3 regions of the Bordetella sp. genome follow, and region 2 is predicted to be linked to each of the others. Evidence: predicted binding sites of a transcription regulator. Region 2 holds the regulator's gene; each other region holds the start of a gene.
What was found. Region 2 encodes LexA, which represses DNA repair genes until DNA is damaged. Its sites were predicted from a motif close to ACTGTATNNNNATACAGT; they were not measured.
Positions count from the first base shown of each region.

Region 1 (3,276 bases), on a different contig from region 2:
GGGGACGCGAGGATCTGGCCGCCGATACGGGACTTCCCGTCGCGGCAGGCGCCGCGACGGGTTTTGCGTTGGCGCACAACGTGCGCAGCGAAGAGGATGTGGATCGGACCCTGGAACAGGCCCGCCAGGCCGGGGGCCGCATCGTCAAGCCGGGGGCAAAAACCTTCTGGGGCGGTTATGCCGGCTATTTCCAGGACCCTGACGGATATCTTTGGGAAGTGGCGTGGAATCCCGCCCTGCCCCTGGATCGATGAGTCTTCAGGTCCAATCGTCGGACCCGCCTCCACCGCCGTCGTCCCAGGAACCGCCGCTGTCGCTGGAAGACCCGTCATCGTCCCAGGGATTGCCGACATTCCAGGAGTTATCCCCACCGTCATTGCTGGCGACCTTGCGGGTGTCGTCGCCATCCCATGAACTCGCATCGCGCAGGCCGAAATCGGTGCCGCCCATGTCGTAGCCGGCCTCCTGGGAATTCGCGCTACCCACGTCCGGGACGGCCCCCGTGTCGACGACATTGCCGGCGTTGCCGGTATTGGCGGATCCCGACCCGCCATGCAGTACGCGATTCATCAAGGCCTCGCCGGCCACCACGCCTGCGCCGACCGCCGCGCCCGTGGCCAGGCCGCCCATGATGCTGGAGCCCATGCCGCCGGCGGCTTGCCCGGGGGCCGCGCCGCCGGGATACCCATAGCCGCCCTGCGGGCCGGCCGGCGGACCGCCGTAGGGCGCCGGCCCGCGGCCGGCACCATAGCCGTAAGGGCCATTGGGCCCCTGCGAATACGCGGCGCGCCGGCGCGCGCGCATGACCATCGACACGATGATCAGCACCGCGACGATGCCCAGCACCAGGCCCCACGGGTTACCCCCGAAAGTGCCTTTGCCCGCGGCGTGCGAGGCATTGCCCGACGCGATCAGCGTGCGCAATTCGTCCACCGCGCCAGGACGGGCGAAGTTCTGGCTGGGATCCAGGCGCAGGGCGGTATTCAACTCTTCCTGCGCCTGCAGCAGCTTACCTTGCTTGCCCAGCAATTCCGCTTCCACGAAATGCGCCTTGGCGCTGTTCGGATGATCGCGCAGGATCTGGTCCATCATGGTCTGGGCCTCGCGGTAGTGTCCGGCCTGCGCGGCCTGGTACACCTGGTCGGGCGTCGCATCCGCCGCCATGGCGTTGCCGCCGAAGAGCAGGCAGGCCGCCACCAGTATCGAACCGGCGAATGATTTCGAATTCATGGAGTACATAGGGAACCCTCCCATCACAGTGGGATGTCAGATGGAGGCGAAGCGTGGAAAGTTCAATCCTGAAGCCAATGGCGCGCCGCACTCGACTGTAAAACTTGCCACTGGCAGTGGACGGGAAGCAGCACCTCGAACCGTCGGAAAGGGCCATACCCGCGCCTGCTCTACCGTGGTGCGGCACTTGGTAACGGAAGCGATGCCGGATCGTTTTTACTGTATATTTGTACAGTGAAAATACAGCGCCCCGGCCCTATCCGCCAGGGCGTTTCCGCCTTTGTCCCGCCCCCATGTCCAGGCTTTCCATGCCGCCTCCCGAACAGATCCATCCCGCCTTATGGCGGGGGACGCAGCTCGCACGGGCGGGGCGCGCGGCGGTACCCACGGGGTACCCGGAGCTGGCGCGGGAACTTCCCGGCGGCGGCTGGCCTGCGGGCGCGTTGAACGAACTTTTGCTGCCACGCGCCGGGATAGGAGAAATGCGGCTGCTGCGGCCGGCGCTGCGGGGCCTGGGACAGGAAGGCAGCATCGTTCTGGTACAGCCGCCCTGCGTGCCGCATATCGCGGCATGGACCAGTTGGGGATTGGACCCCGCCCGGCTCCTGTGGGTGAATCCCGCCCGGCCGGCCGATGCGCTGTGGGCGGCGGAACAAGTCCTGAAGAACGGCGGCTGCGCCGCCCTGCTCTGCTGGCTGCCGCAGGCAAGGCCGGAATCCCTGCGCCGGCTGCATCTGGCGGCGCAGGCTGGCGCCACGCTGTTTTTCTGCCTGAGGCCGGCGCGCGCGGTGGCCCAGGCATCGCCGGCGCCGTTGCGGCTGGCCCTGGCGCCGGCCGGCGACGGACTTCGGGTGGATATCGTCAAGCGTCGCGGACCGGTATGCAGCCATTCCTTGTTCATCGCGCTGGAAGGATCTTCCCCGCCATCGCGCGAAACGCCACACCTCACACCGATCGATGCGCCGCATCCCGCGCACGATCTTGTCTCGAATACCCATGCAACTCTGGATCGCCATTCACCTGCCGAGGCTGGCGCTGGACGCCCTGCATCCGCCGTGGCCGCTTGACGCCACGGCATGCGCGGTGATCGAGCACGAATGCGTCATGACGTTGACGCCGGCCGCGGCTGCCCATGGCATCCGCCTGGGCATGCGACGCGCGGGCGCGAACGCGCTGGCGCCGCACGCCATCCTGCTGGATCGCGACGCCGCGGCCGAAAATACCGCGCGGGAAGGCGCCGCGCTGGCGCTGCTGCAATACACGCCGGACGTCGCACTGGGCACCCAGGGCAGTTTGCTGCTGAACGTGGGCGCCAGCCTGCGCGTATTCGGCGGGCCTCGCGCCTTGGCGCGCCGCGTCGCCCATACCCTGCGTACCCTGGGACTGCAGGCGCGCCTGGGCATGGCGCCCACAGCCGGCGGCGCCTGGCTGCTGGCGTGCCGCAACGATGCCGGGCCGCGCCATGCGCTGGTTGCGGCACGGCTGGCGCGACGCCTGGACGCGCTGCCTTGCGCTCTGCTGCCGCAAGCCCAGCCCCATCTGGAATGGCTGCATGGCATCGGTTGCCGGCACTTCGGCTTCCTGCGCCGCCTGCCCCGTGCCGGCTTGCAGCGCCGCTGCGGAACCGCGCTGTTGAAAGCCCTGGATGCCGCCTACGGCGACACGCCGCAGGCTTATGCATGGATATCCCCACCGCCTGCTTTCAAGCGCCGCTACGAATTGATCGAACGCATCGAGCATACCGATGCCGTGCTTGCGGTGGCACGCATCCTGGTGGAACAGATGAGCGGCTGGCTGGCTGCCCGGCAGCGTGCCGTACCCCGCTTGACCCTGGTGCTGGAACACGAACGCGGCCGCCATGCCCGGCCGCCCAGCCTGCTGGAATTGACCCTGGCCGAACCTGCCTGGCAGCCCGCTCACCTGCTGGGCCTGCTGCGCGAACGCCTGGGACGCATGACACTGCAGGCGCCGGTGATCGCGGTCGCGCTGGACGCGCCGCGGACGGTGCCGCAACCGGCGGCCAATACCGCGCTGTTTCCCGAACCC
Region 1 covers NZ_JBMQQZ010000069.1:23,389-26,664, reverse strand. The annotation lists gene ACO1P8_RS13605 (VOC family protein) at 1-254, shown strand, start outside; gene ACO1P8_RS13600 (tetratricopeptide repeat protein) at 259-1,239, opposite strand; gene imuA (translesion DNA synthesis-associated protein ImuA) at 1,539-2,297, shown strand; gene ACO1P8_RS13590 (Y-family DNA polymerase) at 2,227-3,276, shown strand, end outside.
Region 1: a site for LexA is predicted at 1,449-1,466, ahead of imuA (translesion DNA synthesis-associated protein ImuA). Genes of this name have one in related genera too.

Region 2 (3,276 bases):
GATGACGATCACTACGGCTTGGACAAGGTCAAGGAACGCATCCTTGAATACCTGGCCGTCCAGCAGCGCGTCGACAAGGTAAAAGCGCCCATCCTGTGCCTGGTCGGTCCTCCGGGCGTGGGCAAGACTTCGCTGGGGCAATCCATCGCCAAGGCGACGAACCGCAAGTTCGTCCGCATGGCGTTGGGCGGCGTGCGCGACGAAGCCGAGATCCGCGGCCACCGTCGTACCTATATCGGCTCGATGCCCGGCAAGATCTTGCAAAACATGAGCAAGGTGGGTGTCCGCAACCCCTTGTTCCTGCTGGACGAGATCGACAAGCTGGGCATGGACTTCCGCGGCGATCCTTCGTCCGCCCTCCTGGAAGTGCTGGATCCGGAACAGAACCATACGTTCCAGGATCACTACGTCGAGGTGGACTTCGATCTGTCGGATGTGATGTTCGTTGCGACCAGCAACACGCTGAACATCCCGCCGGCATTGCTGGACCGGATGGAAGTCATCCGTCTGTCCGGCTATACCGAAGACGAGAAGGTCCACATCGCCAGCGACCATTTGATTCCCAAGCTGTTGAAGAACAACGGCCTGAAGGAAGCGGAGCTGACGATCGACGAATCGGCGTTGCGCGATATCGTCCGCTACTACACGCGGGAAGCCGGTGTGCGCGCGCTGGAGCGCGAGGTCGGCAAGATCTGCCGCAAGGTGGTCAAGCAACTGCTGACTGAGCGTGATGCCAAGTCGAAGGCCGACGATAAGGGCGAGACGAAGCCTATCGCCGTGACGTCGGAAAATCTGAACGATTACCTGGGCGTGCGCCGCTATAACTTCGGCATGGCGGAGAAAGAAAACCAGGTTGGCCAGGTTACTGGCCTGGCCTGGACCGAGGTGGGCGGCGATCTGCTGACCATCGAAGTCGCCGATATGCCTGGTAAAGGCGCCATCCAGCGCACGGGTTCCCTGGGCGATGTGATGAAGGAATCCGTCGAGGCGGCACGTACGGTTGTGCGGTCGCGCGCTCGCCGGTTGGGATTTGCCGACAGCGTTTTCGAAAAGCGCGATATGCACGTGCACGTGCCGGAAGGCGCGACGCCCAAGGACGGTCCGTCCGCCGGTATCGCCATCACCACTGCCATGGTGTCGGCCTTGTCGGGCATCCCGGTGCGTGCGGACGTGGCCATGACAGGCGAAATCACGCTGCGCGGGGAAGTGCTGGCCATCGGCGGTTTGAAGGAAAAGTTGCTTGCCGCGCATCGCGGTGGCATCAAGACTGTGTTGATCCCCGAGGAAAACGTCAAGGATCTGGCTGAGATTCCCGATAACGTGAAGAATCAGCTGGAGGTCGTGCCGGTTCGCTGGATCGACAAGGTGCTGGAACGCGCACTGGAACGCATGCCCGAGGCGATTTCGGAAGAGGAAGCCAAGGACAAGCCGCTCGTGACGCCGGCGCCGGCGACGGAATCCGTTGACCCGGTCATCAAGCACTGATCTCGTCGTCGTGCCTTGATCGCAAGGGCCTGCAGCGCAAGCTGGCAGGCCCTTTGCTTTTCAGTGCAGCGCCTGGGTACGAATCAGTCCAACCGCGATGCCCTCGAGGGCGAACTCCTGGCCGGGCTGGACAACGATGGGCTGGAAATCCGGATTTTCCGGCAGGAGTTCGATGCGGCCGCCTTCGCGGTGTAGCCGTTTCACCGTGACGTCTTCGTCGATCCGGGCTACCACGATCTGGCCGTCGCGGGCTTCGCTGGCCTTTTTGACGGCCAGCAGGTCGCCGTCGAGGATGCCGATATCGCGCATGCTCATCCCCCGCACTTTGAGCAGATAGTCCGGACGCTGCGGGAACAGGGCGGGGTCCACGCCCACGTCCCGTTCGACATGTTCGGCGGCCAGGATGGGGCTGCCTGCCGCTACCCGCCCTACGAGCGGCAGCATGAGCTGGGCAAGGGAAGGGATGGGCAGCATGGCTTGCCCGCTTTCGTGGCGCAGCTCCTTCAGGCGGATGCCGCGGGACGCACCGGCAGTCAGCTCGATCGCGCCTTTGCGGGCCAGGGCTTTCAGGTGGTCTTCCGCCGCGTTCGGCGAGCGGAACCCCAACGCCTGGGCAATTTCCGCGCGAGTGGGAGGAAACCCCGTACTGGCGACCGCTTGGCGTATGAGGTCGAGGATTTGCTGTTGGCGTTCGGTAAGTTTGCTGGCCATTTGCGGGTTCCTGCTTCCCTGTATGGATATACAGCTCCGCATTTTGGGGGACGCAGCTTTAAAACGCAAGGGCTATCGCGGTTCGCGGGCTTGGTGCCCGCAAAAAAAGAATGGGGCCCTCAGGCCCCATTCCATTTTCGCAAGCTGCGGGTTTCAGCCTTTCAGTACCGCCGCGATCGCCTTGGCGACGGCATCGATGTTCTGGCTGTTGAGCGCCGCGACGCAAATGCGTCCGCTGGAGATCGCATAGATGCCGTGTTCCTCGCGGAGGCGATCGACCTGGGCCGCGGTCAAACCCGAATACGAGAACATGCCGCGCTGCTGCAGGACGAAGCTGAAATCCTGCTGCACACCCTGTTCCTTGATCTTTTCGACCAGTTGGCGTCGCATCAGGCGAATGCGGTCGCGCATGCCGCCCAGCTCCTGCTCCCACAGCGCGAAGAGTTCCGGCGTGTTCAGGACGGTGGAGACGACGGTGCCGCCATGCGTGGGCGGATTCGAGTAGTTGGTGCGGATGACGCGCTTGAGCTGGCTGAGCACGCGTGTCGCTTCGTCCTTGCTGCCCGAGATCACCGTGAGCGCGCCGACGCGTTCGCCATACAGCGAGAAGGACTTGGAGAACGAAGAACTGACGAACACCGTCATGTCCATGCCAGCGAATAGACGCACGACCGCGGCGTCTTCCTGCAGGCCTGCTCCGAATCCCTGGTAAGCAATGTCCAGGAAGGGAACCAGGTCGCGCTCCTTGACGACATTGGCGATTTGCTGCCATTGCTCCGGCGTGGGATCCACGCCGGTGGGGTTGTGGCAGCAGGCGTGCAGGACGACCACGCTGCGCGCCGGCATCGCCTTCAGGCCGGCAAGCATGCCTTCGAAGTTCAGGCCGTGGGTTGCGGGGTCATAGTACGGGTAGCTTTCCACCTGGAAACCGGCCCGTTCGAACAGTGCCCGATGGTTCTCCCAGCTGGGGTCGCTGATGTAGGCCTTCGACTGAGGCAGCAGTTGATGCAGGAAATCGGCGCCGATCTTCAGCGCGCCCGTGCCGCCCAGGGCTTGCGTGGTCAACACGCGGCCCGCCGC
Region 2 covers NZ_JBMQQZ010000097.1:32,173-35,448, reverse strand. The annotation lists gene lon (endopeptidase La) at 1-1,485, shown strand, start outside; gene lexA (transcriptional repressor LexA) at 1,546-2,196, opposite strand; gene ACO1P8_RS21770 (amino acid aminotransferase) at 2,350-3,276, opposite strand, start outside.

Region 3 (3,276 bases), on a different contig from region 2:
ATGCGCACCAGGGCCAGATCGTCGCGCGTGGTTTCCCATATCGCCGGCACGCTGTCTTGCGATGCCGTCGGGGCATCCACGACGGTATGGACCGCCCGCAGTTGCCGCAGGAAGTCCAATGTCGAGGCGGCCGCCGCGCCTTCGAACCAGGCACGATGACGGAATTCCACCGATGCGACGTGGTCCTCCAGCCTGGCTACGCAGTCGGCCACCCGGGCCCGGCCGCGCGTATCCGGCTTGATCCAGCGCGGGAACTGGAAATGCACGGCGCCCAGCTTGCCCGCCATGCGCAAGGGTTCCAGCGCGAAGACGAAGCGCCGCCACGCTTCATCGACGACCTCGCGCGGCAACTGATCGATGAAGCAGACGTCGCCGGCATCGCGGCGCAAGGCATCGCGCAAGTCGGGGTCCAGCGCGGCCCAAGGCGTTTGGTGACCGGTAAACAGGCGGAATGCCTTGATGTTGAAAACGAAGTCCGGCGGCGTGCGCGTTGCCCAGGCATGGGCACGGTGCGCGGAGGGCAGGGCGTAGTAGCTGGCGTCCACTTCGGCGATGGGGAAGTGGGCCGCGTAGTAGCGCAGTCGCGCCTGCGCGTCGGCGGTGCCGGGTGGATAGAAGCGGCCGCACGCCAGCAGGGTGGGATCCGTCCAGGATGCCGTACCGACCAGGATGGGCGGCGCGCCCGGAAAGCCGGCCGCAGGCTGGACTGCCGGCCGTTCGGATGGGAAATGCATTGCTTCCGACATGAGTCGCGTATCGGTCCCGGCACGCGTCGCCGGCCCGGAGCCGGCGCGCCGGCAGACGCCCCCTGCGGGGTTGCCGGGCGCCTGGGCGCTCCGCGGATTATCCCTCAATCGTCAGGCGTTCGCGCGATAGCGGTCGCGCAGGGCGCGGATCTGATCGTGGTTGCGCAGCACGCCTTCGTATTGCCGCTGCACCACCGTGCGGATGTCTTCGGGCAGGGGCTCGCGCAGGGCGTTGGTGTAGTCCTGCTTGGCGATGTCCTCGCCGCGCTCGCACTCCTCCAGGATGGCGGCATCGGTGCGTCCGGTAACGGCTGCCTTCAGGTGGACCCAGCCGCGGTGCACGGCGCCGGCGACGCTGCCGCCGGTTTCCGGCTTGCCGCCGAGCCGCGCAACGATGGCCTGCAGTTCCGCGGCACCCGCGGCGCAATCCTGTGCGCGATTCTGCAGCAATCCCCTCAGCTCCGCATCCTTGGTATCTTCGGCTGCCGCCTGAAAACCCTTTTCGCCGTTCTTGCAGGTTTCGGTCAGGTCGTTCAGCAGTTTGACGATACGATCGGCCATGGCATTCTCCTTGGTAGCGGGTGGCGCGCTGTGCCCGCGCGCAGCGCGATCTCCCTGGACTGCACACTTCGCAAACCGCGTTCCCAGGGCAGCGCCCCGCGCCGGGCTGAGGTTTTATCCAGTATTATTGCGGGCTGTCGCGCCGCCCTTGGCGGCACCTGCCCATCCATAAGTGTTGAGCCCCGGCTTCTGCCTTCTTCAAATGTCCGAACGTCCCGCCGATGTGCCCGATCCTCTCGCGGACCTCAATCCCAGCCAGCGCGAAGCGGCCGAGTACGGCGCCGGTCCGCAGGACGACGGGCCGCTGTTGGTCATCGCCGGCGCCGGTTCGGGCAAGACGAGCACGCTGGCTCATCGGGTCGCGAACCTGATCCTGCGCGGCGCGGACCCGCAACGCATGCTGCTGCTGACTTTCTCCCGGCGGGCGGCGATCGAAATGGAAAGGCGCGTTGGCGCGGTGCTGCAGAAAGTCCTGCGGCTGGGCGCCGGCCACGTGCCCCCCGCCTTGCCTTGGGCGGGCACGTTTCACGCCATCGGTGCCCGCCTGCTGCGTGAATTCGCGCCGCGCATCGGCCTGGCGGAAGCGTTCACCATCCACGATCGCGGGGATTCCGAAGACCTGATGGGGATGTTGCGCCACGAGCTGGGATTGTCGTCGACCGAATCCCGTTTCCCGCTGAAGGGAACCTGCCTGTCCATCTATTCGCGGGTAGTAAACGGCCAGGCGCCGCTGGACGGTATCCTGAAGGACGTCTATCCCTGGTGCGCGCAGTGGGAGGGCGAACTCAAGCGCCTGTTCCGGGCCTATGTCGAGGCCAAGCAGGCGCAGCAGGTCCTGGACTACGACGATCTGCTGCTTTACTGGTCTGAAATGATGGTCCACCCCGACATCGCCGGCGATGTGGGCGGTCGTTTCGAACACGTCATGGTGGACGAATACCAGGATACCAACCGCCTGCAGGCCGCCATCCTGCTGGCCATGAAACCCGATGGCCGCGGCCTGACGGTGGTGGGCGACGACGCTCAGGCCATCTATTCCTTCCGCGCGGCGACGGTACGCAACATCCTGGATTTTCCCGGACAGTTCAAAGTGCCGGCCAGGGTGGTCACGCTGGAGCGCAACTATCGCTCGACTCAACCTATCCTGGATGCCTCCAACGCCGTCATCGCGCTGGCGCGCGAACGGCATGCCAAGCAACTGTGGACCGAGCGCAAGTCCTCGAACCTGCCCAAACTGGTCACGGTCAGCGACGAAGCCGGCCAGGCCCGCTGGGTGGCGGACCAGGTCCTGGCGCAGCGCGAGGCGGGCGCCACGCTGAAGTCGCAGGCGGTGCTGTTTCGCGCTTCCGGCCACAGCGCGGCGGTCGAACTGGAACTGACCCGTCGCAACATTCCCTTCGTCAAGTTCGGCGGCCTGCGCTTCCTGGAGGCCGCCCACATCAAGGACCTGCTGGCACTGCTGCGCTGGGCTCAGAACCCGCGCGGCCGCATGTCCGGCTTCCGCGTGGCGCAACTGGTGCCGGGCGTCGGACCGGCGACGGCCGCGCGCCTGTTGGACGCGATGGACGGCGCGCCCGATCCCCTGGCGGCCCTGGACGCGTTCAAGCCCGGCAGCGCCGCCCGCGAGGACTGGCAGGGATTCGCCCAGGCCTACAAGGATTTATGCGCCCCCGGCCTGGCGTGGCCGGCGGACCTGGACATCGCCTTGCGCTGGTACGCGCCGCATCTGGAGCGCCTGTATGAGGACGCCCGGGTTCGCAAGGCCGACCTGGATCAGCTTGCCCGCATCGCATCCGGCTATGCGTCGCGCGAACGCTTCCTGACGGAATTGACGCTGGATCCGCCCGACGCGACCAGCGCGGAATCCGGCGCGCCGCTGCGCGACGAGGACTACATGATCCTGTCGACCATCCACTCGGCCAAAGGGCAGGAGTGGAAGTCGGTCTACGTGCTCAACGTGGTGGACGGC
Region 3 covers NZ_JBMQQZ010000094.1:11,515-14,790, forward strand. The annotation lists gene ACO1P8_RS20865 (DUF72 domain-containing protein) at 1-746, opposite strand, end outside; gene ACO1P8_RS20870 (PA2169 family four-helix-bundle protein) at 858-1,307, opposite strand; gene ACO1P8_RS20875 (ATP-dependent helicase) at 1,510-3,276, shown strand, end outside.
Region 3: a site for LexA is predicted at 1,413-1,430, ahead of ACO1P8_RS20875 (ATP-dependent helicase). Genes of this name have one in related genera too.